3 regions of the Endozoicomonas sp. ALC013 genome follow, and region 1 is predicted to be linked to each of the others. Evidence: predicted binding sites of a transcription regulator. Region 1 holds the regulator's gene; each other region holds the start of a gene.

Region 1 (9,839 bases):
TGAAGTCCCCACCTTACTTTCCGCATTAACCCTGGGCATACTGGGCAGCGCCCACTGTATCGGCATGTGTGGCGGCATTACTTCCGCCCTCAGCCTCTCCCTGGCAGGCAAGTCCCGTGCACAGATCTTCTGGCTGATGCTGACCTATCATCTCGGACGAATTACCAGCTACGCCATCGCTGGTCTCCTTCTGGCCAGCATTGGCTGGTACCTGGGCGGTATCAGCCCGGAAGTAAAGATGGGACTGCGCTATTTTGCGGCCATTATGCTGATCGCCATGGGGCTTTATCTGACCGGTTGGTGGCGTGGTCTGACACATCTGGAAAAGATCGGACATAAGCTCTGGCAACATATCCAGCCCAAGGCCAAAGCACTGCTGCCCATCAAAAACTTTCCCAATGCCCTCGCCATTGGCATGCTCTGGGGGTGGTTACCCTGCGGCCTGGTCTACAGCACCCTGGCCTGGAGCGCCACTCAGGGAAAACCGGTACAGGGTGCGCTGTTAATGGCCTCATTTGGTATAGGCACCATACCCTCAGTGTTCCTGCTTGGTGCGTTCTCAAGACAGCTCAGCGGCATTATCCAAGCCAGTATCACCCGCAACCTGGCGGGGTTGCTGATTATCCTTTTTGGCTTGTGGTCTATGCCCGGCGCACACCAGAGGTGGTTGATGTCCATGCTGCACCATCACCATATGTGATAAAAGGAAAAAAAAAGTTCTGCCTCCTAGGAGGCTCTTAAAGTTTTGAATCAGAAATCAAACCAAAAGACGAGGCGCTCCGCTTTTTGCTTCTGCAACTCAGCCAACTCCAAAAAATACTTTTCCCCCAACGATTCCCTGATCGTAAGCTTGACAAACTCTTCGGGAACATCAACGCCCCTTTCTCTTAAAGGCTTGTTGTAGTCGTAAGAAACCAATTCATCAACAGACAGCCAGGAGTGGCCAGATCCACCCGTTCCCCATTCATCAGACTTGGCCTTGATGGAAAGACTGACATCTCCGGGCAGCCCCCGAGCCTCCTCAATAATGGGATACGGAGTAACATGCCAGGAGCCCCAGTCATAATCGCTTCTGACAAAACCCTCGGAAAAAAATGAAAAGACATGACGATTGCGATCTGAAAAAGGTTCGTAACCCGGGATTTCTTCCCATTGCCCGACACTATTTCTGAATTCAGCATACATATGTATGTCTGCACCCATAATTACTCCTCCTGTCTGATCAGTGACCAGGACATATTTGTGAATTTTTATGATCTAGCAGCAAAAATAGCACATTCAATGAACCCACCAATCACTATCAATCAGACCCTTTTCAGCACAACCCTGCCAGCCAAAGCATTATTTGCTCGATTAATAACCAGATGGCAGATACAATAGCCAACCTCAACAACTTCACGCCACGTTGGACACAATCCTCATCACATGCCCTAAAGACGAACCACTAAGGCATGCCAGTTCGGTTCATACCTATTGACACCGATCAAAGAACAACCTTGAAAATCTTTCTAAACTAGCCAAAAACATCATGACGTAATACCGACTGTTTTTGCCTTACCCTTTCCGGCACAAAAAGACCGACCAGAAGGCGAACACACTGACTAATAAGACATGAAGATTACCGAGAGCAATAATGAATACCGCACCAGTTTGGGATAAAGACCTGATTCACCGATACAACCACTCAGGCCCGCGTTATACCTCCTATCCCACGGCGGTGCAGTTTGATGGCAGCTTTGATATTGAGAAATATCATCACAATGCCCACTCCAGTGCCAGGGCCATCAATCCCCTGTCACTCTACTTTCATATCCCGTTCTGCTCCCATGTCTGTTATTACTGCGCCTGTAATAAAATTGTCACCAAACACCGTGGGCGCGCCAATAGTTATCTGGAATACCTGTTTCGTGAAATAGAGATGCAGGCAGCACTCTACAGTCAGGAACAGCGGGTCGAGCAACTGCACTTTGGCGGCGGCACACCGACCTTTCTGAGCAGAGATCAGATGAGGGATCTGATGGGCCATATCCGTCAGCACTTCCAACTGACCCAAAGCGATACCGCAGACTACTCCATTGAACTGGATCCCAGGGAAGTAGACTGGCCCATGATGGGCACCCTGAGGGACCTTGGCTTCAACCGAATCAGCATGGGCGTTCAGGACCTGAACCCCAAAGTTCAGCAAGCCGTTAACCGGGTTCAACCTGAAAGCATGATTCAATCCATTCTTGATGCTTCCAGGGTCATGGCATTCCGCTCGGTACACATGGACCTGATTTACGGCCTGCCTTTCCAGACCACCAACAGTTTTATGGAAACCATCGATCGTGTGGCTGATATGGCCCCGGACAGGCTATCCCTGTTTAACTACGCCCACCTGCCCCACCGCTTCAAACCACAGCGCCGAATTAATGAGCAGGATCTGCCTGCGCCGGAAGTGAAGCTGGACATTCTGCATCAGGCCACGGAAAAACTGCTGGATCAGGGCTACATCTACATCGGTATGGATCACTTTGCCCTGCCAGACGATGAACTGGCCATTGCCCGGGAAGAAGGCACGCTGCACCGGAATTTCCAGGGTTATACCACCCATGGTCATTGCGACCTGATCGGCATGGGCGTGTCTGCCATCAGCCAGGTAGGCGACACTTATATCCAGAACAGCACCGATGAAGCCCGGTACTGTGCAATGATCAATGAACAGCAGTTGCCAGTGGTTCGCGGCCTGAAGATGACCGCTGATGACAAAGTCCGCCAGGCAGTGATTACCCAGCTGATCTGCCACTTCAAACTGAACTTCAGCGATATTGAACAGCGGTTTGATATTCAATTCAGGGATTACTTCCGGGATGAGCTGGCAAGGCTGGAGCCGATGAGGGCAGACGGCCTGATCAGTCTCAATAGCGATGGCTTGCTGGAAGTACTGCCAAAGGGAACACTGCTGATCCGTAACATCTGTATGCAGTTCGACCACTATCTCCATCAACCGGAGATGAAAGAGAAGACGCTCTTCTCAAAGGTTATCTGAGTAACACTCCGGAGCAATCACCAGGCTCCGGAGCCCCTCTCCCGCCAGTACCGACAACGACTGATCATCCCGCACAGAACCGAAACCTCTCTGCAGCTCACCGGTTTATCAGAAAAAAACTGAAACTGACGACGACTTGCCACCACTATCACATTGATTTACTTGAAACATAAGTGCAAAATCTGCCATGTCCGTTAAATACCACGAACGAAAATTTAATCCTGTGACATAAGACAATGTCAGATTGATTTTCAGGGATAAAGACACACAACCACCAGGAGCCATGACCATACCATGATCAGGGTCAGCCCTGAGCTTGATAGATGACACGGCAGATGAGAGCTCACCGGAACCACCGCAGTTTATGACGCATTGCTGAAGCAGCACCAAACCCCTACCCTGGGTCTGCCCGGTTGCGTACATACCTGATTTACACTCCGGTAACACTTTTCATACACTTGGTTTTCCATAAACAGTGTCGAATTTCGCCAAATACGACTTTGAGGCCTCTCAATGACGTCAAAGCCCAACGTCCGACAGCCGAGCCATGTGGCCTGCAGAGACTGCAGCCTCAGCTCACTGTGCCTGCCACTGGCACTGAGCATTAAGGATATCGATCAGCTGGATCACATTATCAAGCGTGGGCGTCCTTTGAAAAAAGGCGAACACCTGTTTCTGGAAGGTGACCCCTTTACCAGTGTCTTTGCTGTTCGCTCAGGGGCTCTCAAAACCTACACAGCGACCAATGAAGGTGAGGAACAAATCACCGGATTTTACCTGCCCAGCGAAATTCTTGGCCTGAGCGGTATGGATACGGATACCTATCCGGTGTCGGCCCAGGCGATGGAAACCACCATGATCTGCGAGATTCCTTTTGAGCAACTGGAAACCCTTTCCGATCAATTCCCGGAATTGCGCCGACATCTGATGCGCCTGATGAGCAAGCGTATCCGTGAAGACCAGCAAATGATGATGCTGCTGTCCAAGAAAAACGCCGATGAACGTATTGCCACCTTCCTGATTAACCTGGCCAGCCGTTTTCGTCGCCGGGGTTTTTCTTCCCAGTCGTTCCGTCTGTCCATGTCGAGAAATGAGATGGGGAACTACCTGGGTCTGGCGGTAGAAACGGTTAGTCGTGTATTTACCCGATTCCAGAAAAACGGCCTGATCTCCGCCGTGGGCAAGGAAATCGAAATTCGCAACTCGGTTGAACTCTGTGCCCTGGCCGGGGGAAAAACACTGGAACCGATTGCTACCAACGCCTGACTTTATCCTCTAAAGAAGCTACCCTTTGAGGTGGCTTCTTCCTTTTTATCCATTGACTGACAGCGGCATGCTCCCTCCCATGCATACAAACGAATGTTCATCCGTTCAGGAATATCTGCGAACGCAAATCAGAACCATCGCGGACTGGCCCCATGAAGGCATCCTGTTTCGGGATATCACCACACTGTTTGAAAACCCGGAAGCCTGGCGTAAGGCCGTGGATGTCATGGTTCAGCGTTATGAGAACCAGACTTTTGATCGCATTGGCGCGCTTGATGCCCGCGGTTTCCTGCTTGGCTCGACACTGTCCTATATCATGAACAAGCCGCTGGCACTGTTTCGCAAGAAAGGCAAACTGCCAGGCAAAACCCTCAGTGTCGAGTATGACCTTGAATATGGCAAAGCCGTACTGGAAATGCATGAAGACACCATTAAGGCCGGTGAAAAAATTCTGTTAGTGGATGACCTTATCGCCACCGGAGGCACACTGCTGGCTGGGGATCAGTTGATTCGACAAGCAGGAGCCAGCACACTGGAAGCTGCAGCTATCATCAATCTGCCAGACCTCAAGGGCGCTGACAGACTCAATGCGGCGGGCATTCCAACCTATGCCCTGTGCAATTTTGCCGGTGAGTAAAACCACCCTCAGTTCAGAATTTCAGGGATGATACGATATGTCTCTTAGATCCAGGGTTAATGTCTGGATCTGAGAGCCCCTCCCGCAGTTACAGGACGCACAGACCGGGATCTACCCGGGAAAAGGACTTTGCAAATGGGAATATGCGCCAAGGAACTAAGGCACTATGTTGTTCGCCCCGCACTCAAGCATCTGGGTATGTGGAGCCCTACTGCTGAGAACCTGCTGCTTGGTACCGCAGCCAGAGAGTCCGGGCTTGGTTTTCATCTGAAACAGGCCAATCACCAGGCACTCGGTATCTATCAGATTTCTCCTCGCATGCACCGCAATATCTGGGACCTGTTTCTGGCACCAAACGCTGACTTATCCAGCAAAGTTCGGGGACTGGCCAGCCAGCGGGAGTTTCTTTCCCACCCCCATCATGAACTGGCGACCAACCTGGTTTACGCCACCGCCATTGCCTGGCTTATCTATCACCGCTGCGGTATTCAGATCGAAGATATTGATAAAGAAGACATCACTGCCATGGCCAGATTATGGCAAAAGCACTTCCACAGCAGAAACCCCGGAACACTCCAGAGCTTCTGCGAAAGCTATCAAAAGATGATTATTGAATCAGGCTGCTCCACAGAGGAGTCAACGTACTTTAACCAGGCTGCAGCCAAACCGGCATAACAGGATTCAGCCTGCCTGCTCCCTTATCGCCTTGATGATGCTCCCCTACAACCCCTTGGCCTCAGCACATTGAACACAAAGGTCAGCATAAGGCATAACCTCAAGGCGCTGAACCGGAATTTCCTTACCGCAGGACAGGCAGAAACCGTAATCGCCCTCATTTATACGATCAAGGGCGCGGTTAATTTTACCCAGTTCAATCACCGCCTCGTTACCCAGTGCATCAATAACCTCATCATTCTCCCGTTCCTGCGCCTGCTCAGACCAGTCTGCACTGTTTTTTCGGGAAGCATCCTTTTTAATTTTACCCAGACGCGTATTCAGCTCATCCCTGCGAGCCATCAACCATTTCTGCCACTTATCATGATCTGTCATTTTGCTACCCCTGCACAAAAATACTGTAGAATCCTGCTGTTTATTCTATAAAGAATGGTTGTGTCAAAAGGTCACTCTTTACCATAAAACAACGCCGAAGAACCTTATCCCCACTCACAAAAACGGATAAGGTAATTACCAACCTGCGGCGTACTGATTCTTTCCAAAATCATGAATTCAAATAGTAGATCATTGATACCGTAAACGTAATATTCAGTTTCAATCCGGAAAAACATTTTCCCACCTGGTACATCAATTCAATGAGTTTGATGTGAACAATCTCCGTTCAGCCTGAAGCGGAGTCCAGGAGGCTGACAAAGTCCCTCCTCTTGATCTCGTAACCATTAACAGGCTGAGTGGTCGATAACCAGGCATTACATCACATAAGGCAGTCGTTTCAGCCTGTCGATGCAGGATGTGTGATTGAGCTGTCTGGCAAGTACCAGGGGAGTCCTGCCATGTCTGTTTCTCACCCGATGATCTGCGCCGGCATTCAACAGCATCCTGACAACTTTCAGGTTGCCATTGAATGCCGCCATATGCAGAACGGTATTGCCGTCTTGATCGGGAATATTCAGATCCGCCTTCGCCCGAATCAGCAGGCTGAGGGAAGCATCAAATGAGAAATGAATAAAGGACATATCAACGGCATAGTGCATGGCAGTACGGCCGGAATTATCTTTAACATCAAGCTGAGCACCTACCTGGATCAGGGCTTTCAGGCTATTGCAACGGTGTTTAAGCACAGCCAGATGCAGTGCGGTCTTACCCTCTGCGTTGGTCATGTCAAGGTCGGCATCGGAGCGAATAAACATGCGCAGGCACACATAACTGCCGTAGGTGACGGCGTCGTGTAACACCGTGTTGCCAGCCGAGTCCCTTGCCGAAAAATCCACGTTAGCCTCAACAATGACCCTGACGCACCCAAGATGGTTGCATCTGGTGGCTATGTGCAGTGCTGTCATAACGCTATTGCCGTTGGTAAAGGCCTGGATATTGGCCCCCCTTCGGATCAGGGTTTGCACGCTTTCAAGGTGCCCATGATAAGCAGCAAGGTGCAGGGCATTCCAGCCACAATTGACAAACGCCTCAACGTTGGCGTTGTTATCAATCAGGATTTCCAGACACTCACTATGGTTTCGCATGGCAGCGTAGTGTATCGCCGCTCTGCCAACGGGGGTCACTGCGTCAAGGTTCGCACCTTTATCGGCAAGTAATCGCAGGCAGTGGCCATGACCACCGGTGGCCGCATGGTGAACTGCCACCCGGCCATGCCGGCTGGCTATGGTCATGTTACACCCATTGCTGATGAGAATATCCATTACCGCCCTGTGGCCGGCCTTGGTCGCCAGAATCAGGGGGGTCCTGCCACGGCTGTCCACGGTATCAATAATGCCCGGGTTCCGGGCCAGTATCCTGACACACTCACAACGGCCTTCCAGGGCAGCAATATGCAGTGCTGTTCGGTCATGACTGTCCCTGGTGGCAGGGTTTGCCCCTCCCAGAATCAATGCTTCGGCAAACTGACCGTCTTCCTGCCTGGCTGCCAGATGAAGGGCGGTATGACCATCCCGGTTAGTCAGATTGAGACCCGCACCGGACTGAATCAGAAAATTAACCACATCAAGGTGGCCATTGACCAGGGCAACGTGCAGTGGGGTCATGCCGTTATTGATGGCCGGGACATCCAGCGAAGCCCCCGCTGCCACCAAAGCCCTGACGCAACCCATTTGCCCATTGCTGGCGGCCATGTACAGCAGACGGACATGATGACCTGTATCACCGGTACGAAACAGGGCAAAGACAACACTCGGGTCGAGGGTCAGCAACTGCTGAAGCTGTGCCAGGTTTCCGGAGCGACAGCAACTCAGGGGCATTGACTCGCTGTAAGCTGAGTACTCATAGAGCTTCGCCCCACCCTCTCGCATCAGTGGCAGGGCCCAATTAAGACAGACCGGGCAAGTTCGTCTGGACAACTGTCGGCTGTTAAGCCAGGGGGTCACACATTGCTCGTGATAGCGATGGCGACAAGGGGTAACCACTACCCTGCTGTGTCCAAACAATCCAACCAGACAAATCGGACAGACATCGTTTAATGGTTGCCCTGTCGGGTTGGAAACCGGAGAAATTGAATTTTCCATCAGTATTCAGGTCACCGTGTACCCGGTTGAATTCATGGACAACCGGTGATTTCATAAACACTATTGACAGAAAAATTGTGGACTGGTTCCTGAAAGGCAGCACAGAAGCTGACCTGCCTGCTATTGGCGCACCTTGGCAATCTGATCTGAATTGAACGTTCGCATAGCCTGGCTGCACAGCCTCTCAGCTTGAGAGGCCGGGAAATTAAATAGTAATAATTTTTACCATGTCAATATCGGTATCGATTGGATCAGGAATATTCCCGGAAAAGATCGTTTGATTGTCCTCATGCTCATAGGACTTGCGCTCGCCAGAACGATCCATTTTAAGATCCTTGAAATTGAACAGCTCAGTATCAGCCATCTGGGATGGCGCTATATTTTGCATAGCCGTAAAAATTGACTCGATCCTGCTCGGATTCTTTTTTTCCCACTCAGCCAGCATGGCTTTGATATTCTGACGCTGCAGGTTCTTTTGTGAGCCACACAGGTTGCATGGAATAATCGGGAACGCCATTTGCTCAGCAAACCGTTTGATATCCTTCTCGCGGCAATAAGCCAAAGGGCGAATCACCACGTTCCGTCCATCGTCTGATAGTAACTTGGGTGGCATGGCGGCCAGCCGGGAGCCATAGAACATATTAAGAAACATGGTCTCTACGATGTCGTCCTTATGGTGGCCAAGGGCAATTTTGGTTGCGCCGATATCTTCGGCAAAGGCGTACAAAGTGCCACGGCGCAAGCGCGAGCATAAACCACAGGTGGTTTTACCCTCCGGTATCTTCGACTTAACCACCGAATAGGTATCCCTGTTAATAATATGATAAGGAACATTCAGGCCATCCAGGTATTCCGGCAGGATATGCTCAGGAAAGCCCGGTTGTTTCTGATCCAGATTCACCGCCACTAAATCAAAGGTTATCGGTGCACTTTTCTGGAGACTCTGCAAAATATGAAGCATCGTGTAGCTATCAGCGCCACCCGATAAACAGACCATCACTTTGTCGCCATCCTCGATCATATTGAACTCTTCAATAGCCTGACCTGCGTGGCGGCGCAACCTTTTTTGCAGCTTGTTAAATTCTGTCTTTGCAGTTCCGGAAAGAGAAGTCGTCATATTATCCTGAGGGAGTCTAAGGAAAAATTTGATTATAACTATCTGTCAATCTTTCACCAATCAGACCGATTGCTATCCCGTTACGGACTTTCACTACAGGGGATTCTGAAACCAGCTCAAATGGAATAAGTTATGGGATATCCCCGCCCCGGAAAGGTATCCACCGAGCCATTCAAGACCCACAACTTAAAACGGCTCAACGCCAGCAGCCACTGAAAATGGATAAAACCCGGTATTGATTAACAAAAGCAAAATCAATATATTTAAAATCAAATTCTGCATAGCAGAATAATAAGGAAATGATAACATGCCCGATGCCTATATCTACGACGGTGGTCGTAGACCTTTCGGCCGAGACGGTGGGGCGCTCTCATCGATCCGTCCGGATGACCTGTTGGGTGACATCATCAGGACTCTCATTCAGCGCAATGCTTTCGACCTGAATCAATACGAAGACGTTATCGCAGGTGGCACACAGCGGGTTCCCCGTCTGGCCGGGGTAAAAAACGCACTGAATCTGATGACGTCAGGTCAACCCCTGGAAAAATTGGCAGGCACAAGGCAGTTAAATATCCAATATGAATGACCAATATGCCACTC
Region 2 (9,839 bases), on a different contig from region 1:
CGGTCATTCCAGACCTTCAGCATGTCACCGTCTTTTATCTTGCGCTTGTGAGCATCAACCGGGTTGATCCACACTTCCTGCCGGTTGGTTTCCCGCAGCACATCGACGTTGCCATAAGTGGAGTGAGTACGGGCTTTAAAGTGGAAACCAAACATTTGCAGCGGATACTGTTCAGCGTGGTCTGCCTCATGCCCTTCCCAGGAAGAAACGTATTCAGGCAGTGCCCGAATAATATCGCTGTCCCCCAGCGTCCAGCTGGAGGCAATATTCGCCAGGCGTTCTGAATAAATCTCAATTTTACCGGAGGGTGTATCCAGTGGATGCTTTTCGGGGTTTTCCCGGAACTCACGGAATTGAACATGAGGTTCACCGGGATTCTTCTGCTTGACAATGCCCTGCTCACGGAAAGTCTCAAAGTCCAAATCCACCAGTGTCGGGTTCATTTTCCGGGATTCTGCATAAATATGACGCAGCCAGGCTTCCTGGTCCCGACCTTCGGTGAACTGTGCTTCTACCCCAAGACGTTTGGCAATTCCGGTACACATGTCATAGACAGAACGGCATTCATACAACGGCTCAACCGCAGTATCACAGAAAATGGTGTAACCCATATTTCCGCAGTACCCGTTAGGGGCGAAATCCGGTTGTTCAGCCGCGGTCAAATCGGGCAGCAGAATATCCGCATAGCGTGCACTGGGCGTCATGTGGTTGTCGATCACCACAATCATTTCACACTGGCTGTCATCCTGGAGAATGTCATGGGTGCGATTGGTGTCCGCATGCTGGTTGATGATGCAGTTACCGGCATAGTTCCAGATAAATTTGATGGGCTGAGTCAACTTTTCTGCACCACGAATACCCGCAGTCAACGCGGTCATTTCATCATGACGGTAAATGGCATCCGTCCAGAGGAACATGGGAATGGACGTTGATACCGGGTTGGTCAGTGTCGGAAAGACCGCAAAGGGCATGGAGTAGCTGCTTTCACGGGCACCAGTACCACCACCGGGAATACCCACATTACCGGTCATTACCGCCAGCATACAGATAGCCCGACTGGCCTGCTCACCATTGGCGGTGCGTTGAAGTCCCCAGCCCTGCATAATATTGCAGGGTTTGGTCATGGCAATTTCACGGGCCAGACGGATGATGGTGTCTGCCGGGACACCGGTTATTTTTGCCGCCCATTGCGGGGTCTTTTCAACACCATCATCGCCTTTGCCCAGAATATAGGATTTCCAGGAAGCGCCTTTCGGTGCGCTGGCAGGCAGTGAGTTTTCATCGTAGCCGATGGTGTACTTGCCCAGGAATTCATTATCCACCAGGTTTTCGCTAATCATCACCCACGCCATACCGGCTACCATTGCGGCATCGGTACCCGGTCGCAGAGGAACCCACTCATCATTGGCACCCAGGACCGTATCGGTCATGCGCGGATCAAAGGTGATCATACGTGCATTACTGCGTTGCCGGGCTTCGGTCAGATGATAAACAATACCGCCGCCACTCATCCGGGTTTCCGCCGGGTTGTTGCCAAAATTGACCACCAGCCTGGTATTCACAACATCTGACGTACAGTTATTATCTACCCAGCTGCCGCCGTACAAATACGGTAAACTCACGGCAATCTGGGCCGTACTGTAATCACCATAGTGGTTAAGATAACCGCCCCAGCAGTTCATCAGACGGGCGATCGGTGTGGCGGCTGGTGGCCAGGATTTGGAAACCGTGCCTCCCAGCGTACCAGTACAATAGTTGAGATAGATGGCTTCATTGCCATACTCTTTTTTGATGCGCTTCAGGTTATCAGCGATGGTGTCAAACGCTTCATCCCAGCTGATGCGCTCAAATCGACCTTCACCACGCTTACCGACACGCTTCATTGGGTATTTCAGACGGTCAGGGTTGTAGACGCGCTTGCGGAAGGAACGACCACGGAGACAGGCCCGAACCTGGTGGTCACCATAGATATCGTCACCGGTGTTATCGGTTTCGGTATGGATGATCACACCGTCTTTTACCTGATGACGCAGTGCACAGCGGGAGCCGCAGTTGACCGTACAGGCAGACCACACTGACTTGATCTCTTCAACCGCAGGTTTGGCCTCTGTCGCAGAAGCTTTCACAGGTAGTGTGCGCGCAGCAACGACTGCCGCACCGCCCGCAGCGGTTCCCCACTTCATAAACGTTCTTCGCTTCACCGTGGAAGCAAGCACTTTATCCACAATTTCTTTCATTGATATCGCCACCCCATCATAAATACTGGTCGTGATCACAGATTGCTCAGACAATTATCAGATTCTGCTTTCCCTGCAGACATAAAGGTGTGAACAAAAAGTGCCGCCAACCAAATGGTGGGCATTATAATTGGACAGTAATTAACCGGCAGATGACCTGAATCAAGACCATGTGATTTAAAGTACAACTACGTACTAACTCAGGAAAACTACATATTTCAGACAGCAATAAAAAAGCCCCATGGCCAAAACCAGGGGGCTTTCAGAAAGACGATCGTCTGCGATCAGGCAGTCAAACTTCTTACGTCTTCTACTGAATCCAGAGTCAGCGCTTCACGGGCCAGGCTCTGGCAGTGCTTATAGTTCAGACTGCGAACACGGGCCTTAACCACCGGGATTGCCGGGACACTGATGGACAGTTCCTGAACGCCCAGGCCGACCAGGATAGGCACCGCATTCGGGTCACTGGCCAGGCTGCCACAGATACCCGTCCACTTGCCTTCTTTGTTGGCTGCTTTCACCGTCATATCGATCAGGCGCAATACTGCCGGGTGAAGACCATCGACCCGTGCCGCCAGTTTTGGATGACCACGGTCAACAGCCAGGGTGTACTGGGTCAGGTCATTGGTACCGATGGAGAAGAAGTCCACTTCTTTAGCAAAATGATCGGCCAGCAGCGCAGCGGACGGCACCTCAATCATAATACCCACTTCAACGGTGACGCCTGTCGTTTCCTGCTCTTCCAGCACCAGTTTTTTCACGGCACGGAATTCATCCAGGGAGCTGATCATCGGGAACATGATACGGGCATGACCGGCATGAGCCGCCTTCAGGATCGCACGAACCTGCTTGCGCAGCATGGTCGGACGGTTAATACCGATACGCACGCCACGTTCACCCAGAAACGGGTTCTCCTCTCTTGGCAGGGGCAGATAAGCCAGAGGCTTGTCACCACCGACGTCCAGAGTACGGATAATGACCGGGCGGTCTTTACCCATAGCGTCCAGAATACCTTCGTAGGCTTTTATCTGCTCATCCATGGTGGGTTCGGTTGCACGTTCCATATAGAGGAACTCGGAACGCAGCAGACCTACCGCTTCAGCACCCATTTTGACCGCTTTTTCCGCATCGTCCTGGTTGGCGATATTGGCAGCGATCTCAACATGATGGCCATCCAGAGTCACCGCAGGCTGGTCCGCCACTTGCAGCGCCGCAGCATGTTCCGCCGCCGCACGTTCCTGGCGGGCAACGGTTCTGTCGATCTCTTCCTGAGTAGGATTAACCAGCATGTAACCCTTGTTGGTGTTCAGGATAACATCGGTACCGTTCTCATACTGACGAACACTGCCCGGTACGTTGACCAGGTAAGGAATACCCAGGGAACCGGCCAGAATCGCCGCATGGGAAGTCGCGCCGCCGTGCAGGGTCACGATACCAATCACGCGCTGGCGATCGAGAGTCACCACTTCAGAAGGCGTAATGTCTTCCAGACAGAGAATGGTGTTTTCCGGCAGCTGATCGGTGCCGCCTTCAACGCCCATCAGGTAACGCAGAACCCGAAGACCAACGTCTTCTACATCGATGGCCCGGGCCGCCAGCAGCGGGTTATCCAGCTTGCGCATTTCATCCGCTTCGGCCAGAAAACTTCGGTGCCATGCCCACATGGCGCTCTTGCCTGCTTCAATCAGTTCACGGGCACGATCACTGATCGCCGGGTCGTCCAGTAACTGCTGATGGGCAACAAATACTTCTGCATGACCACCTACATGATCCGCTTCCATTTTAGTCACCAGCTGCTGCAGGGACTCCCGGGCTTTTTGGATACCGTAGCCAAGCTGACCCAGTTCATCGCTGACACCAACACCCTCTTCCGGGTAGCTGGGCAGTTCATGAACCAGATGGTGCAGCTTGCCAATGGCCATACCCGGTGCCGCTTTAACGCCGGGTAAACGACCATCGGAGCCTTCTACCGGTCCAAGCAGTGGCGCTTCTTCTTCCATGGCTTCATCAGCGCCCGGCAGCACGTCGGCCACGGCTTCACCCAAACCACTGCGGAAACCATCCAGAATGGCTGCCATCGCTTCTTTGGCATCAGGGCCGGTGACGGTGATTTGCAGGTTAGAACCCAGCACCGTCTGCAGCCCCATCAGAGCAGTCAGACTGTTGGCCTTGCACTCTTTGCCAGTGTCTTTGTTCAGAATCATCACATCAGAATTGAAGCCTTTGATAATCTGAATCAGAGTGGCAGAAGGGCGGGCATGAAGACCCAATGGGTTCATCAACACAAAATCGTCTGTCAGGGTAATGCTGTCCTGGCGGCTGTATTTGCTCTCGGTGGACATCTCCTTTTCAGGCTCAGCCCCAATGGCAAATACGGTATCCTGCCCCGCTGTTACTTCGGTACGGGGATTTACCACCACACCGGTTTCCCCGGTGGTGATCATAATCGCGGTCTGCAGGCTGGCCGCCCTGGCTCCGACAAACTCGGGATCAAACGACAACAGCTGCTGACCAACAGACACTTTGTCGCCTATTTTAACGTTGGTCTCAAAGCCTTCACCACGCAGAACAACCGTATCGATGCCCACATGGATCAACACTTCCACACCGGAATCTGTCTTGATCGCCACGGCATGTCTGGCGTCATGGAGCTGGCTGATGGTACCGGCGCACGGTGCCAGTACCACAGAGTCCGTTGGGTTGATCACAATACCGTCACCGATCAGTCGACCAGCAAATACCGGGTCAGTGGATTCCTCGATGGATAACAGCATTCCGGACAGAGGCGCAACCAGTGACAGTTGGCAAGGTTTGCCCTCTTTTTTGACATCTTGATGGGAGAGCGTCATGCAGAAACCTCAACATTGGCAAGATCATCCGTCACCGGGATCTTTTTCATTTCATCAGCAATTATTTCAGCCTGGGGACCGACGACGATTTGCAGGTTCTTGTCACCCACACGAACCACCGCCGCTGCCCCCAGCGCCTTAATACGGTCATCACTGACGCTGGCCGTATCTTTCAGCGTCAGACGCAGGCGTGTGACACAGGCATCAATCTGAGTCACGTTCTGGTGGCCACCCAGCACTTTCAGGCACTGACGGGCGAACAGAGCAGTATCTTTTACTTCCACTTTTTTTTTCACTGTCTCCGTAGAAACAGCCGCCGCTACTTGCTGAGTCTGACGCGACTGGGTAGCACTCAGATCTCCAGTAGCCGCACTTTTCTTTACCTTACCGGCAAAGGGCTGCATCAGCGCCTTACCGAGTTTCTGCAAGTAACCAAAAATGTTCATGATTGATCAACCATTTAATTCTTTACAGTGAGAGTATGTCTCGTTCAGTGTGGCGCGGAATTTTACTGATTTATTTTTCCAAGAAAAATAAAAAAGCAAATACATTGACTCAGATCATTACTTAAAGACATTTTCTACCCGTTGAGCACATTGCCAACCGCCTTTATTTTTCATTAAAAAATAAATAAGCTATGACAACACCCCCTGAGCAGGTTAGAGAAGCCTGGAGTTCACGACATGCGCTTTATACCTCTGAAAAACAAGCCAGCCGTTGGTCGTTGGGCTGCTCGATACATTGTCAGCCGGATCAAGGCATTTAATCCGACCCCTGAACGCCCCTTTGTTCTCGGCCTGCCAACCGGCGGCACACCCATCCCGACATATCAGGAACTGGTTCGTCTGCACAGGGAAGGAGAAGTCAGCTTTGCCCATGTTGTTACCTTCAACATGGACGAATACGTTGGCCTGCCTGCCGATCACCCGGAATGTTACCGAATGTTCATGCACCGCCACTTCTTTGATCATATGGATATCCCGGCAGCAAACATTAACTTTCTGGACGGTAACGCAGAAAATCTGGAAGCTGAATGCCTGCGTTATGAAACAGCGATTAAACATTGTGGCGGTATTGAGCTGTTTATGGGTGGTGTCGGACACGATGGGCACATCGCATTTAATGAACCCGGTTCTTCACTATCCTCCCGTACCCGCCTGAAGACGCTGACCACGGAAACCCGTGAAGCCAACGCGCGCTTCTTTGATCAGGACATCAGCCAGGTACCAAAACTGGCACTTACCGTGGGTGTCGGAACGGTTCTGGACTCCCGTGAGCTGATGATTCTGGCCACGGGTTCTGATAAATCCCGTGCGGTTCAGGCCACGGTTGAAGGATCAGTCAACCATATGTGGACAATCTCAGCCCTGCAGCTTCATCCAAAAGCGACGATGATCTGTGATGACCCTGCCACCCTGGATCTGAAAGTTCGCACTCTGCGCTACTTCCAGGATATTGAGTCTGAAAACATCAGGGACTTTTGATATGTCTGCGGATCTGGTCATCAGCCCGGAAAAGAGTTACGCGCTGGTTAATTTCAAACCGTTAACCGGTGACCCGGAACAGTCGTCGTTTGATACCATCATTATAGAGAATGGCCGAATTTCGGCCATTGGCAAGGCGGAGGATATTGCCGGTGGTCATCAGGGTGCTGATAGCCTGAAAAAAGTAGACATCGGCGGTCTTACGTTAAGCCCTGGTTTTATCGACCTGCAATTAAACGGCTGTGGTGGTGTTCTTTTTCACAGTGATATCGCCATCGATACGCTGGATATCATGCACAAGAACAACCTCCGCTCAGGTTGTACGGCATTTCTGCCTACGCTGATTACCAGCAGTGATGAGGATATGCGACAAGCGGTCAAGGTCACCCGTGAATACATGGCCAGGCATCCGGATCGTGTACCCGGCGTCCATCTGGAAGGCCCTTATCTGAACCCTCAGCGCAAAGGCATTCATGATCCGGACGTCATACGTGCGCCCTCCTGCGCAATGATCGATTTTTTCTGTGACAATGCAGACGTCATTGCCATGGTGACACTGGCACCGGAAGTCTGCCCTGAAGGCACCATTGAAACGCTGAGTAAAGCGGGCATTGTTGTGTCCATCGGCCACACCAATGCCACCTGTGCACAGGCTAAAGCGGCAGAACAGGCGGGGGCAACCTTTGCCACTCATCTGCATAACGCCATGAGCCCCCTGGGCAGCCGCGAGCCTGGTGTGGTAGGTGCCGTCTTTGACAGCCATGCTATGGGTGCCGGTATCATTGCTGACGGTCTTCACCTGTCCTGGGAAAACCTGCGCATCGCCCATCGTCTGATGCAGGACCGTCTGGTGCTGGTGACCGATGCAACCACGCCGACCGGTACGGATATGGCCACCTTTGTCTTCGCCGGACAAACCATCTATCACCAGGATGGCAAGTGCTCCAATGCAGATGGCACCCTGGCAGGCTCCGCACTCACCATGATTGCTGCGGTCGCCAATAGCATTCGGGCAGGGATTGAGCCTCAGGCAGTGATTCGCATGGCTACCGTCAATGCAGCAAAAGCCATTCATATTGAAAGTCAGATGGGCAGCATTGCGGTTGGGCAGTTTGCCAACCTTGCCATTTTCGATGACAACTTTACCCTGCAGGGTACGGTGAGCGGTGGTGAGCTGAAACTACAAAAATGACGACAGTAATTGCTAATCTGGACTTTGTAAAAGAGCGGAACATTTCTGCTGTTTACCAAGCGATTGTTGATCATGGCTCCATCTCGAGAATCCAGATAGCCAGACAATGTCGTCTGGCTGCCGGTAGCGTGACCCGTATCACCCGACAACTGATGGAAGCAGGCCTGATTGTTGAACAGGAACAGCAGACCTCTGAACGGGGGCGTCGGGCCACATCGCTGGCTCCCCGGCAGGGCCAGATCCAGATTCTTGCGGCAAGGGCAGGCAGAACCAAACTCCACCTGGGGTTGTGTGACCTGTCAGGCAAGCTGCTGGCTGAGTACTCAGAGCCAATTCAGCCTTTGAATCAGGTTGAATTTACCAAACAGCTGATTGCCTCACTGAGAAAATTCCTCAAAACCCATAAGAAGTATATTCGTTGTCTGGCCGGTGTTGGCATCACAACGCCCGGGCTGGTCAATTCAGCCAAAGGGATTATTACTTTCATGCCCCACCTTTCGGTCAGCAATCTCCCTTTGGCAGAGCAGGTGTCTGACGCATTGGGGATTCCCTGCTTTATCAACAACTTTATTTCGTCCATGGCGCTGGCCGAGCACCACTTTGGTGTCAGCCGTGGATTTAGAAACAGCCTCTTTGTCAGCGTCCATAACGGGGTGGGAGCCGGTATGATTCTGGACGATAAGCTCTATGAAGGCAGCACCCTGGCCGTTGGCGAGATTGGCCATATTCAGATCGATCCGCTGGGAGAACGGTGTTACTGCGGTAACTTTGGCTGCCTGGAAACCCTGGTCTGTAATCCGGCCATAGAAAAGCGCTGTCATAAGCTGCTGGCGTCGGGTGTTCCCAGTCTGTTAAATAAGAGCCAGACAAAAAAGGCGGATATCCTGGCAATCTGTCATGCCGCGAACGAGGGCGATCAGCTGGCAAATGATCTACTGAAAGAAGCCGCCGGTAACCTTGGCAGGGCAATAGCCATGAGTGTCAACCTGCTGCGACCGGACACGGTGGTGCTTGCCGGTGAGATCTGTGCCGCCGCCACGATTATCCACCCGGTGATCAAACATTGTCTGAAAACGCAGACGGTTTCAATCAATGAAAACCTTGAAACCAGCGTCGTTTACTCAACGCTTTATGACAGCCCATGGTATGGCGGGTTTACCCTGGTAAGAAGGGCGCTTCTGGAAGAGGGGCTGCTATTGAAACTTATCCAGTAAGAAAGCGGGGAAGGGAGATATTGTTACTGTGAGCCAGGCTCGATTTTGCGATGCTATCAGGAAAAAAGCTGGCTGTTAAAGCCAGCAGTCAGTGCATCGAAAGGAACAGTCGTTGGCCATGAGGGCCCCAGCGAAGCCGTGAGGCCTAGGGCTTTGGGCTTTGGGCTTCCATAATTAAACATCTGTCGTTAATTTGGATCATTCAGCAATTCCATTTTCAAATAATCGAACTTATTTAGTAGGTTGTTGTCATAAACTAACGGAGGATATTGCAATGCAACCTATACAAGGCGCTTCATCAGCGGCAGTTACATCGCCGCAGGAACAAACCAACTCTTCAACATCAAATTCAGGTGCCTCACTTGACCCTCACAAAGTCTCCATTGCAGGACTCGATAAAGCAATTGTATTAATGCTGGTTTATAGCAATCGAAATGGCTAAAAGAATAATGAATTCAGCTGAATAGCAATTTGATAAAAACTCCAATAACTAATAAACCAGCTACTGACCATGCGAATAGTTGCCAACGATCTTCATCCATGTCATCAGGTTATAGTTATGAATACGATCCAGAGTGTTCCTTCCAGCTCCCATCCACAGCCTGTTGAGGCGCTGCCTTTGCAGGTTCTGGCGGCACCGGATACCGGGATAAGCGATGGTGATGACCGCTCTAATCCGTTGAACGAGGCATCAGTACTGGCCGCCTGCCGCAATAATAACCTGGTCTGGCTCCGGGAGTTACTGGCCGAAGACCCGGAACTGGCAAAACTGACAGCTCCGTCCGGCGCGACCAACCATCCGGTTTCTCCACTCCATATCACTGCCCAGGGAGGGCATAAGGAGGCTACAGAATACCTGCTGA
Region 3 (9,839 bases), on a different contig from region 1:
AAAGAAGGATCATCAATAAGTAGGCAATGACTGCAGCATGACTGGGGAACAGGCCTGCCATAACAGAGAAGGTGCTGACCTTGACTGCCTGCTCTTCAGCAACCGCATCCAGATCGGTCAGATCGCCCACTTCGACACCCAGAGGATCTGCCAGTGTGCCACTTAAACCACTCAGATTGGCTGGAATAGTGGCAACGGCTTCCTGCAATCCTGCCAACAGGTCAAACGTCGTTTCACCCTCGGTGTCAGCGTTTTCAGACGCGGCAATAGCACCGTACATTGAGTCAAGCGTACCCACAACGGCTTCTTTCGCCAGAATACCTGTAAACAGTCCCACAGCCGCTGGCCAGTTTTCTTCCGTCATGCCCATGGGGGAAAATATCGGGGTAATGGTTTGGCCAATCTTGCTGAGCAGGGAGTTCTGAGTGTTCTGGTGACCGAAAGAGCCATCGGTACCAATAGCATTCAGGGTGTTCAGCACGACCACCACCATCACAATCGCTTTGCCTGCACGCAGGATAAAAGCCTTGAGACGATCCCAAGTGCGTAACATGACCTGAGTCACCGATGGCAAATGGTAATTGGGCAACTCCATAATAAATGGCGAACTGTCGCCACTAAGGATGCTCTGCTTGAGAATCAACCCGGTAAATATTGCTGCCAGGATACCCACCAGATACAAAATAAACACCACATTCTGGCCGGACTCCGGGAAAAAGGCAGCGGCAAACAGTGCGTACACCGGCAATCGGGCACCGCAGGACATAAACGGAGCCATGGAGATGGTCAACAGCCGGTCCTTTTCATTGTCCAGTGTCCGTGCTGCCATAATCGCAGGCACGTTGCAGCCAAAGCCCACCAGCATGGGAACAAAAGCTTTGCCCGGAAGCCCCAGAAAGCGCATGAGCCGGTCAATGACAAAAGCAGCCCTGGCCATGTATCCCGAGTCTTCCAGTATGGAAAGAAACAGAAACAGGAAAGCAATCACCGGGATAAATGTCGATACAGTCTGGATACCACCACCCACACCGTCCGCCAGTAACGTCACTGCCCAGGCGGGAGCACCAACCGAGTTCAGCCAGTGGCCCAGACCGTCCACCAGCAGAGTCCCGGTAAAGATATCGAAAAAGTCGATAAAGGCACTGCCGAAGTTAATGGTGAACATGAACATCAGATACATGACACCCAGGAAAATGGGGAACCCAAGCACCCGGTTCAGTACCACACGATCAATGGATTCGCTCAGCCGGTGACTGACCACGCCCCGCTCACGAATCACTGACTCCATAAGCTGACCAACCACATCGTAACGTCGACTGGCCAGAATAATATCCAGATCTTCCTCAAGGGCAGCCTCAATGATATGACGCTGCCGGGTAGCCTCATTGACCACCTGCCAGGTCAGTTCCGGCAGAGGCACAGTGTCACCTTCCAGTAACTTCAGGGCATACCAGCGTCGGGACAGCGGACTATCAAGATTCACAGACGCTTCAAGGGTCGATTCAATAACGGCAATGGCCTGTTCCAGCTGTTCACCAAGGTTCAATGGTGGGGCTACGGAGATACCATTATTCAGAAAATCATTAATATTTTGTAAAAAGGCTTTGATATTGCCTGACTTGCTGGCAACCAGGGGCAGCACCGGACAGCCGAGTTCCTCAGCCAGCTTGTCAATATCAATGTCCATGCCCTTTTCCCTGGCAACGTCCATCATATTGAGCACAACGATGACCGGAGCACCCATATCCAGCAGTTGAGTGGTCAGGTACAAATTTCTTTCGATATTTGAAGCATCAAGAATATTGATAATTAAATCAGCTTCACGCTTCAGGATATAATCCCGCGCCACCTTCTCATCAAGAGAAACGTCGCTGTCAACCACATCAAGACAGTAGGTTCCGGGCAGATCAACGACCTCTATGGCGTTATCAGCAAAGGTATAAAAACCACTGCGTTTTTCCACAGTAACGCCTGGCCAGTTGCCAACCCGCTGCCGGGCACCGGTCAGCGCGTTAAACAGCGTTGTCTTACCACAGTTAGGATTTCCGACAATTGCAACAACGTGTTTTTTCATGTTCTGGAAACCTCTACAACAGCGGCTTCATCCTTTCGAATCGATAATTGGAAGCCCCTGACTTCCAACTGGATTGGGTCCCCCAATGGCGCAACACGACAAACCGTGAACCGGGTTCCGGGCGTCAGGCCCATTGCCAGCAATTTCCGCCGGTAAGCACTGCCAGCATCCGCAAAAGCGGTTACCCGGCCACATTCACCGGTTTTCAGTTCACCCAATGTCACCTTCATGTACATCTTCTCCACAGGCATCATAAAGTCAGTTTTGTACGCGTTTTTTCTGCAAAGCAGGTAATAACTCGCAAAAATGACCCAGATATTTGCACCTAAATCATCTGCCAGGGCCAGAACCTGTTTTTTTGTCGGGGTTTTAGTGTGGAATGGTTGCTGCCTGACAAAATGTCAATTGATCTGAATATATACGCAAATGAGAATGGTTACAATTTAGAGGACGACCAATCTCACTCATTGTTGACCCATATCAATGTTCGCAGGTCGTAATGGTAAATCGGGATAAGATATGAAAAAGGCAGGATCTACAGAGTGACTGATTAGCCGAACCACTAATCAGTCACTCTGTGAAGTGTTCATCACTACTGACAAACGAGTGTTTTATGGAACCGACGGGTACATCGCACCAGACATAAACTGAAGTATCCGGTTGACCTGACAGCTGTAACCGAACTCATTGTCATACCAGACATAAAGCACACAGCGTTTGCCGTCAACAATAGTGGCTTGCCCATCCACAACGCCAGCTCGACGGCTACCCACAAAATCACTGGAAACTGCTTCAACAGAGGTGACGTAATCCACCTGTTTCTGAAGGCTGGAATACAGTGAGGTCTCCCTGATAAAGCGATTAAGCTCTTCAACGGTGGTGGCCTTGTCCAGGGACAGGTTAAGGATGGCCAGGGAAACATTCGGGGTCGGCACCCGAATAGCATTCCCCGTCAACTTACCTTCAAGTTCAGGCAACGCCTTGGCAACGGCTTTCGCTGCCCCGGTTTCGGTAATGACCATATTCAGTGCAGCGCTGCGTCCACGACGCTCACCCTTGTGGTAATTATCAATCAGATTCTGGTCATTGGTGTAAGAGTGAACCGTCTCTACATGACCGTGTTCAACACCAAACTCATCATTAATGGCCTTCAGCACCGGTGTGATCGCGTTAGTGGTACAGGAGGCGGCGGAAAGAATCTGATCTTCCGGCTCAATATCGTTATGATTTACCCCATAAACAATATTCTTGATATCCCCTTTTCCCGGTGCTGTCAGCAGGACCCTGGATACTCCCTTTGATTGCAAATGCAGGCTCAATCCCTCTTTATCACGCCATTTACCGGTGTTGTCGACAATCACGGCATTGTTAATGCCATACCGGGTGTAATCGATGGAATCCGGGCTGCTGGAATAAATGACCTGAATGGCCACACCGTTGGCATAGATAACCTTATTCTCTTCATCAACAGATATAGTGCCCTGGAAAGAGCCATGAACCGAGTCGCGACGCAACAGGCTTGCCCGCTTCTGAAGATCATTGCCTGCACCGCCGGGCCTGACAACCACGGCCCTCAGGTTAATACCAGAGCCACTGCCCGCGCGCTCAATGAGGATTCTGGCCATCAAACGGCCAATCCGGCCAAAGCCATACAATACGACATCCTGACCCGGGCCCAGGGTCTGTTTATGGCCATTAGTCACTGACGCTACTTGACCGGTAACGTACTCTTCCAGTGACAGGCCTGCTGCTTCCGCCCGGTAGCCAACCGCCAGCTTGCCAATATCAATACGGGATGGCCCCAGATCAAGGCCTGCCAGAATTTCCAGCACAGGGTAAGTCTCACGGACAGAGAGACCATTGTCCTCAATCTGTCGAACAAACTTGTGCGCTTTCAGCAAGCTGATTACGGAGCGGTTAATGACGGGATGCCCAAACACAGACGTGACAACATGGTGATTTCTATACAGCTTGCCGATCAGAGGGATCATTGACTCAGCCAGTGCTTCACGCTCTTTCCAGTCCTGAAAACGATCTGCTACCACGATAAATTCCCGTTTATTATTTCTGTTTTAAATACAATCCCTTATTTGGGACTTATGTTCTGTTGGTATTATCCTTGTTGATGGTGTTCGAGGCAACAAAGATTATCAAACATTAACACCGCCAATCTTTCTGCCTTTGATTTTCCTCCTTATTCCACCATTTCCCGCTGGCAATACTGGGAGAACAGGATCACAACCGCTACAATCCACCACTTATATCTGTATTTGGGGTAAATCAGGAGAGCCTTCAGGATTTTCATGTTTCAACACACTATTCCTCTGCCAACCCACCCCGGCGACAAGCTTCAGTGGGGAAATCTCGCGAAAGCCGGGCCTGCCTTGACCATTTCCTGTGCTGCGGTATCGGACAACCAGCCGCTGATGATTATTACGCCGGACAGTTCATCAGCAAACCGGCTGGAAGAAGAGCTGGCCTTCTTCCTTGCTGAAGAAGCCAACATCCATGTTCAGCAAATGCCGGACTGGGAAATACTGCCCTACGATACCTTTTCACCCCATCAGGATATTATTTCCCAGCGACTGTCAACGCTCTACCACCTTCCCCTGACCGACAACCGTGGCCGAAAAAAAATTCTGATTGTGCCCGTGACGACGCTGTTGCACCGCCTGTGTCCGAAGAACTATCTGCTGGGCAGCTGCCTGTCGTTGCAACCGGGCACCCGGTTTATCATTGATGAACGCCGGGGCCAGTTTGAACAGGCCGGATACCGCTGTGTGGACTCAGTGATGGAACATGGCGAGTTCGCTATCCGTGGCTCGATTGTTGATATTTTTCCCATGGGGGCTGACACGCCCTATCGGGTTGACCTGTTTGATGACGAGATAGAGTCACTGAGAACGTTTGATCCTGAAACGCAACGCTCCATTGCAACGGTTGAGGAGATACAACTGCTACCGGGGCATGAGTTCCCCCTGGATAAGCAAGGGATAGCGTTATTTCGCAGTAATTTTCAGGAAACCTTTGACGTTAACTATCGTGAATGCCCGATTTACCAGGATATCAACAAAGGTATTGCCAGCCCGGGCATTGAATACTATCTGCCTCTCTTTTTTGAGGAGACGTCAACGCTTTTCGACTACATGCCAAAAAACACCCGAATACTGATCTACGACACCGTGAGTTCATCGCTGGATCATTTTTATTCGGATGTTCATGCACGTTACGACAACCGCCGTGTTGATCCGCAAAGGCCAATACTTCCGCCATCCCGGGTTCTGATGCCCTCGGAGGAGCTATACAGCAGACTGAACGACTTCCCCAGAGTCACACTGTTTGAGCAGCCTGTTGCACCCAGGGCCGGTCGATTTAATTTAAATCGCGAGGAATTGCCGGAACTGACCATTAATGCCCGGCTTGAGCAACCACTGGCCCACCTCAAAACCTTTATAAATGGCATTCATCATGTCCTGCTGGTCGCCGAAAGTGCCGGACGGCGGGAAGTACTCCTGGAGCTGCTGAGCCAGAATAATATAATGCCTGACCTGTGTGATGGCTGGTCCGCATTTCTCAAAGAAAAGCCCGCTCTGGCGGTCAGTACCGGGCTACTGGACAACGGACTGTATCTACCGGAAGAACAAATTGCTGTTATCCCGGAAGCGCTTTTGCTCGGCCAGAGAGTACAACAGACCAGACGGCGGAAGACAGAAGACGAACACAGTGCCGACCAGGTGATTCGCAACCTGACCGAGTTAAGAATCGGAGCCCCCGTGGTTCATATTGACCATGGGGTTGGCAGATACAGAGGGCTGGAAACACTGGCAGTGGATGGCCAGACCACGGAGTTTCTGACCCTGGAATATGCCAACGAAGCCAAACTCTATGTACCTGTTGCTTCTCTCCACCTGATTTCCCGATACACTGGTGCCGATGATGAACTTGCCCCGCTGCACCGGCTGGGCAGTGAGCAATGGAGCAAGGTGCGGCGTAAGGCCGCCGAAAAAGCCAGGGACGTGGCCGTTGAACTGCTGGATATTTATGCCCGCAGAGAAGCACGAAAAGGGTTTCCTTTCACTGAGCCGGAGCAGAACTATCTGGCTTTCGCTGCCGCCTTTCCGTTTGAAGAAACGCCCGATCAGCAACAGACCATTGCCGCCGTTATTGGTGATATGTGCGCACCAAAACCCATGGACCGCCTGGTCTGTGGTGATGTGGGCTTTGGTAAAACAGAAGTTGCCATGCGGGCCGCTTTCCTTGCGGCCCATAGCGGTAAACAGGTGGCCATTCTGGTTCCCACAACGCTGCTGGCGCAACAGCACTACGAAAGTTTCCGCGATCGATTTGCGGACTGGCCCGTAGAAATTGATGTTATTTCACGCTTCAAGTCACAAAAAGCCGTGGATCAGGTAAAAGAGCGGCTCACTGAGGGCAAACTGGATATCATTATTGGTACCCACAAAATTCTCCAGGGCGACCTGACCTTTAAAGATCTTGGCCTGCTCATTATTGATGAAGAACACCGCTTTGGGGTCCGACACAAGGAAAAGCTCAAGTCATTGAGGTCCGAGGTTGATATCCTGACCCTGACCGCAACGCCCATTCCAAGAACGCTCAATATGGCCATGTCCGGTATTCGCGACCTGTCCATTATCGCGACACCACCGGCACGGCGACTCTCGGTTAAAACCTTTGTCCGGCAATATGATCAACCCCTGGTGAAAGAAGCGATCCTCAGGGAGCTGCTGCGTGGCGGGCAGGTGTACTATCTTCACAACCAGGTGGAATCCATTGAAAAAGTAGCCAGCGACCTTCAGGAACTGATTCCTGAAGCACGGGTCATCACCGGTCATGGCCAGATGCGTGAGCGTCAGCTTGAACAGGTGATGTCCGATTTTTACCACAAGCGCTACAACGTTCTGGTATGCACAACCATTATTGAAACCGGCATCGATATCCCTAATGCCAATACCATCATCATCAACAGGGCTGACAAGTTTGGCCTGGCCCAACTGCATCAGCTTAGAGGCAGGGTTGGTCGCTCACACCACCAGGCCTACGCTTATCTGTTAACACCGACACCGAAATCGATGACGGCTGATGCCGCGAAACGTCTTGAAGCCATATCGGAAGCACAAACCCTTGGTGCCGGGTTTATGCTGGCCTCGAACGACCTGGAGATCAGGGGTGCGGGTGAACTGCTGGGTGAAGGCCAGAGCGGCCAGATACAGAGTGTTGGCTTTACGCTCTACACCGAGATGCTTGAGCGTGCCGTTAACGCCATCCGCAACGGCGAAACGCCCAATCCGGATCAGCCCTTGAACCATGGCACAGAAGTGAACTTACGGCTTCCGGCCCTGTTGCCTGAAGACTATATTCACGATGTCCATAGCCGCTTGATTCTCTATAAGAGAATTGCCGCCGCTGATAATGAGGAAAAGTTAAAGAACCTTCAGGTTGAGCTGATTGACCGGTTTGGCCTCTTGCCCGACCCGGCCAAAAACCTGTTCCGTCAGATGAAGTTAAAACTCTGTGCCCAGAAGCTGGGCATCAAGAAACTGGATGCCAGCAGCAAAGAAGCAAGGGTCGAGTTTGAAGAGCAGCCCAGTGTCGATCCCATGCTGATTATTAACCTTATCCAGTCAAGCCCTCAGCAGTTCAGGCTGGAAGGCAGCAGCATCTTAAAGTACATTGACGCAATGGAAACTTCGGAACAGAGGTTTAAGGCAACGGAAACGTTGCTGGGCAGGCTTGCGGGTTAACAGCTGATATCTAACAATAGCCACCTGGCTGGTTTTCAGACAGTCAGGAGCTGCTGCACAAAAGCCACAATCCCTGATTCCGGATTGGGTGATCCAAGGAAATTCTGTATGAAAAAACTTCAGCTTATCGCATTGTCGATAGCACTACTGGTTAATGTACCGCTTTCTGCTGCACAGAACGCGAGTGATGGAGGACCTGATATCCCATGGTATCAGGTGGATCTTGTGGTTTTTCGTTACCTCAACAATCACAGTGGCGAAGCCTGGCCTCCCGTTGCCGGTTACCGGGCACCTGGCAATGTAATCAAACTGCAAACTCACGCTGCCGACCCTGATGATAGCAGTCCTCTGTTTGACATTATTGAGCCTGTAAAGCAGAGCCATCCTGATGTTATGCGTGATGCCTACATCGACCTGCCAGCCAATGAAAGGATTCTGAACAGCCAGGTAACTGCACTTGAGAGAAATCGCAATTATCAGGTGATTACCCATAAAGCCTGGCGAATGCCTGTCAGCGCCAGATCGGGTAAACGACCGATTGAAATCCGGGCTGCTATCAGCGGGCAGGACAATCTGTTGCTGAATGGCACGGTCAGCGTCAGTGAAGAGCGCTTTCTGCATGTTGATATTGATCTGTGGCTGAATAAATTAAGTCCGGAACCACTGTACTCCGCCCTGTCCGGAAACAATTACGAACAAAAGACATCTGACGTTCTGGCTGCTTCTGATATAGGATCTGACAATCTGGTGAGACTGGATGATGGCTCCCCGCCTTTGCGTATAACCGATAATTTTCAGATAAAGCAGCGAAGAAGAGTTCGGAATGTAAAGGAAATTCAATACATAGACAGTCCGGAGATTGGCGTCCTGTTCAAACTTACGCCCTATGATCGCCCTGAGGCGCTGGTGGAAACGGGAATGATCATTTCAGAAAAAAGCAGCTGACGTTGCTAAAAATGAGTGAACAGAACAGTTCATCATTTCAATAAGCTTCATGTGGACAATCTCCGTTCACCCTGAGCGGAGTCGAAGGGTGACTGGCACAGTCTTTATTCAGGGTATGGATTTTATGTCCTTCGACTCCGCTCAGGACGAACGGAGTTTTGAAACCCAGAAATGTGTAAATTATTTCAGGACAGCTCCTAAATGACCCCATCAAATGTATTGAAACTGTGTACTAACTCCTGATCTGCTTACTCATGATAAAACTGTTTTTATCCCCAACAGTCTGATACTCAACGTTATCCATCAAACTCTGGACGATCGGCAACCCTCTACCGCTGCACAGCCACGCCGCAGGATTGTCAGGATCCACTGACATATCCCTGCTCCCCAGCTTACCCTGATCCATTGGCTTACCCCAATCACTGATGGTCAGCATTAAGCAAGCCTGCAAAAGACTGACCCCAACCTCAACCTTATGCCCCTTTTCATTACCATAGGCGTGCTCGATGGCATTATTCACAATCTCAACCACACACAGCTCCACACGATTCACCTCAACCGGGGACAGTGTTGTCATGGCACAAAGGCCCCGGACAGCCATGGCAACCAGGGTGGTATTCGCCAGCTCACTGTCAATCTCAAGCCTGACAGCCTGCCCCTTTTCGTCGGTCATGATTACTTCTCCTTAATGGCCTCGGTCACTGTAGGGAGAATGGTAAACAGCTTGTCCATAGAGGTAAGACTGAAAAGATCCATAACCGCAGGCTGGGCACTGGCCAGCTTCATGGAACCGGCTCCCCCCATTTTTTTCAGACCTGCCACCAATGCCCCCAAACCACTGCTGTCCATAAAACGCACCTGGGATAAATCAATCACCAGGTTATCGGAGCCATTGTCGATCTGGTCAAACAGATAAATCCTCAGAGGCTCTGATAAAGATGCATCAAGCCGGGTTTCGTCGATTGATACGATGGTATGCCCGGCATCATTTTTAGAATCAAATGGCATGTCGCTCTCCTTGCGTTATAAACGTTGCGTAATTAATAAGGCAAGCCTGG

The links. Region 1 encodes FNR, which switches genes on or off when oxygen is low (the NO sensors DNR and NnrR bind a similar motif). Its sites were predicted from a motif close to TTGATNTANATCAA; they were not measured.
Region 2: the regulator FNR is predicted to act here: its motif matches at 2,390-2,403, upstream of ACO6V1_RS16970 (DMSO/selenate family reductase complex A subunit).
Region 3: the regulator FNR is predicted to act here: its motif matches at 2,545-2,558, upstream of ACO6V1_RS10300 (FeoA family protein).

What each region holds. Positions count from the first base shown of each region.
Region 1 is NZ_JBLYNS010000030.1:12,611-22,449, forward strand. It holds gene ACO6V1_RS08110 (sulfite exporter TauE/SafE family protein) at 1-700, shown strand, start outside; gene ccoS (cbb3-type cytochrome oxidase assembly protein CcoS) at 1-3, shown strand, start outside; gene ACO6V1_RS08115 (hypothetical protein) at 751-1,203, opposite strand; gene hemN (oxygen-independent coproporphyrinogen III oxidase) at 1,634-3,028, shown strand; gene fnr (fumarate/nitrate reduction transcriptional regulator Fnr) at 3,542-4,294, shown strand; gene ACO6V1_RS08130 (adenine phosphoribosyltransferase) at 4,374-4,931, shown strand; gene ACO6V1_RS08135 (hypothetical protein) at 5,067-5,606, shown strand; gene ACO6V1_RS08140 (TraR/DksA family transcriptional regulator) at 5,652-5,981, opposite strand; gene ACO6V1_RS08145 (ankyrin repeat domain-containing protein) at 6,356-8,122, opposite strand; gene ttcA (tRNA 2-thiocytidine(32) synthetase TtcA) at 8,328-9,239, opposite strand; gene ACO6V1_RS08155 (hypothetical protein) at 9,547-9,825, shown strand; gene ACO6V1_RS08160 (DMT family transporter) at 9,818-9,839, shown strand, end outside.
Region 2 is NZ_JBLYNS010000105.1:821-10,659, forward strand. It holds gene ACO6V1_RS16970 (DMSO/selenate family reductase complex A subunit) at 1-2,291, opposite strand, end outside; gene ptsP (phosphoenolpyruvate--protein phosphotransferase) at 2,522-5,086, opposite strand; gene ACO6V1_RS16980 (glucose PTS transporter subunit EIIB) at 5,083-5,532, opposite strand; gene nagB (glucosamine-6-phosphate deaminase) at 5,770-6,570, shown strand; gene nagA (N-acetylglucosamine-6-phosphate deacetylase) at 6,572-7,762, shown strand; gene ACO6V1_RS16995 (ROK family protein) at 7,759-8,976, shown strand; gene ACO6V1_RS17000 (hypothetical protein) at 9,251-9,418, shown strand; gene ACO6V1_RS17005 (ankyrin repeat domain-containing protein) at 9,536-9,839, shown strand, end outside.
Region 3 is NZ_JBLYNS010000044.1:9,653-19,491, forward strand. It holds gene feoB (Fe(2+) transporter permease subunit FeoB) at 1-2,074, opposite strand, end outside; gene ACO6V1_RS10300 (FeoA family protein) at 2,071-2,304, opposite strand; gene ACO6V1_RS10305 (glyceraldehyde-3-phosphate dehydrogenase) at 2,686-4,119, opposite strand; gene mfd (transcription-repair coupling factor) at 4,378-7,836, shown strand; gene ACO6V1_RS10315 (CsiV family protein) at 7,945-8,781, shown strand; gene ACO6V1_RS10320 (ATP-binding protein) at 9,014-9,454, opposite strand; gene ACO6V1_RS10325 (STAS domain-containing protein) at 9,457-9,789, opposite strand.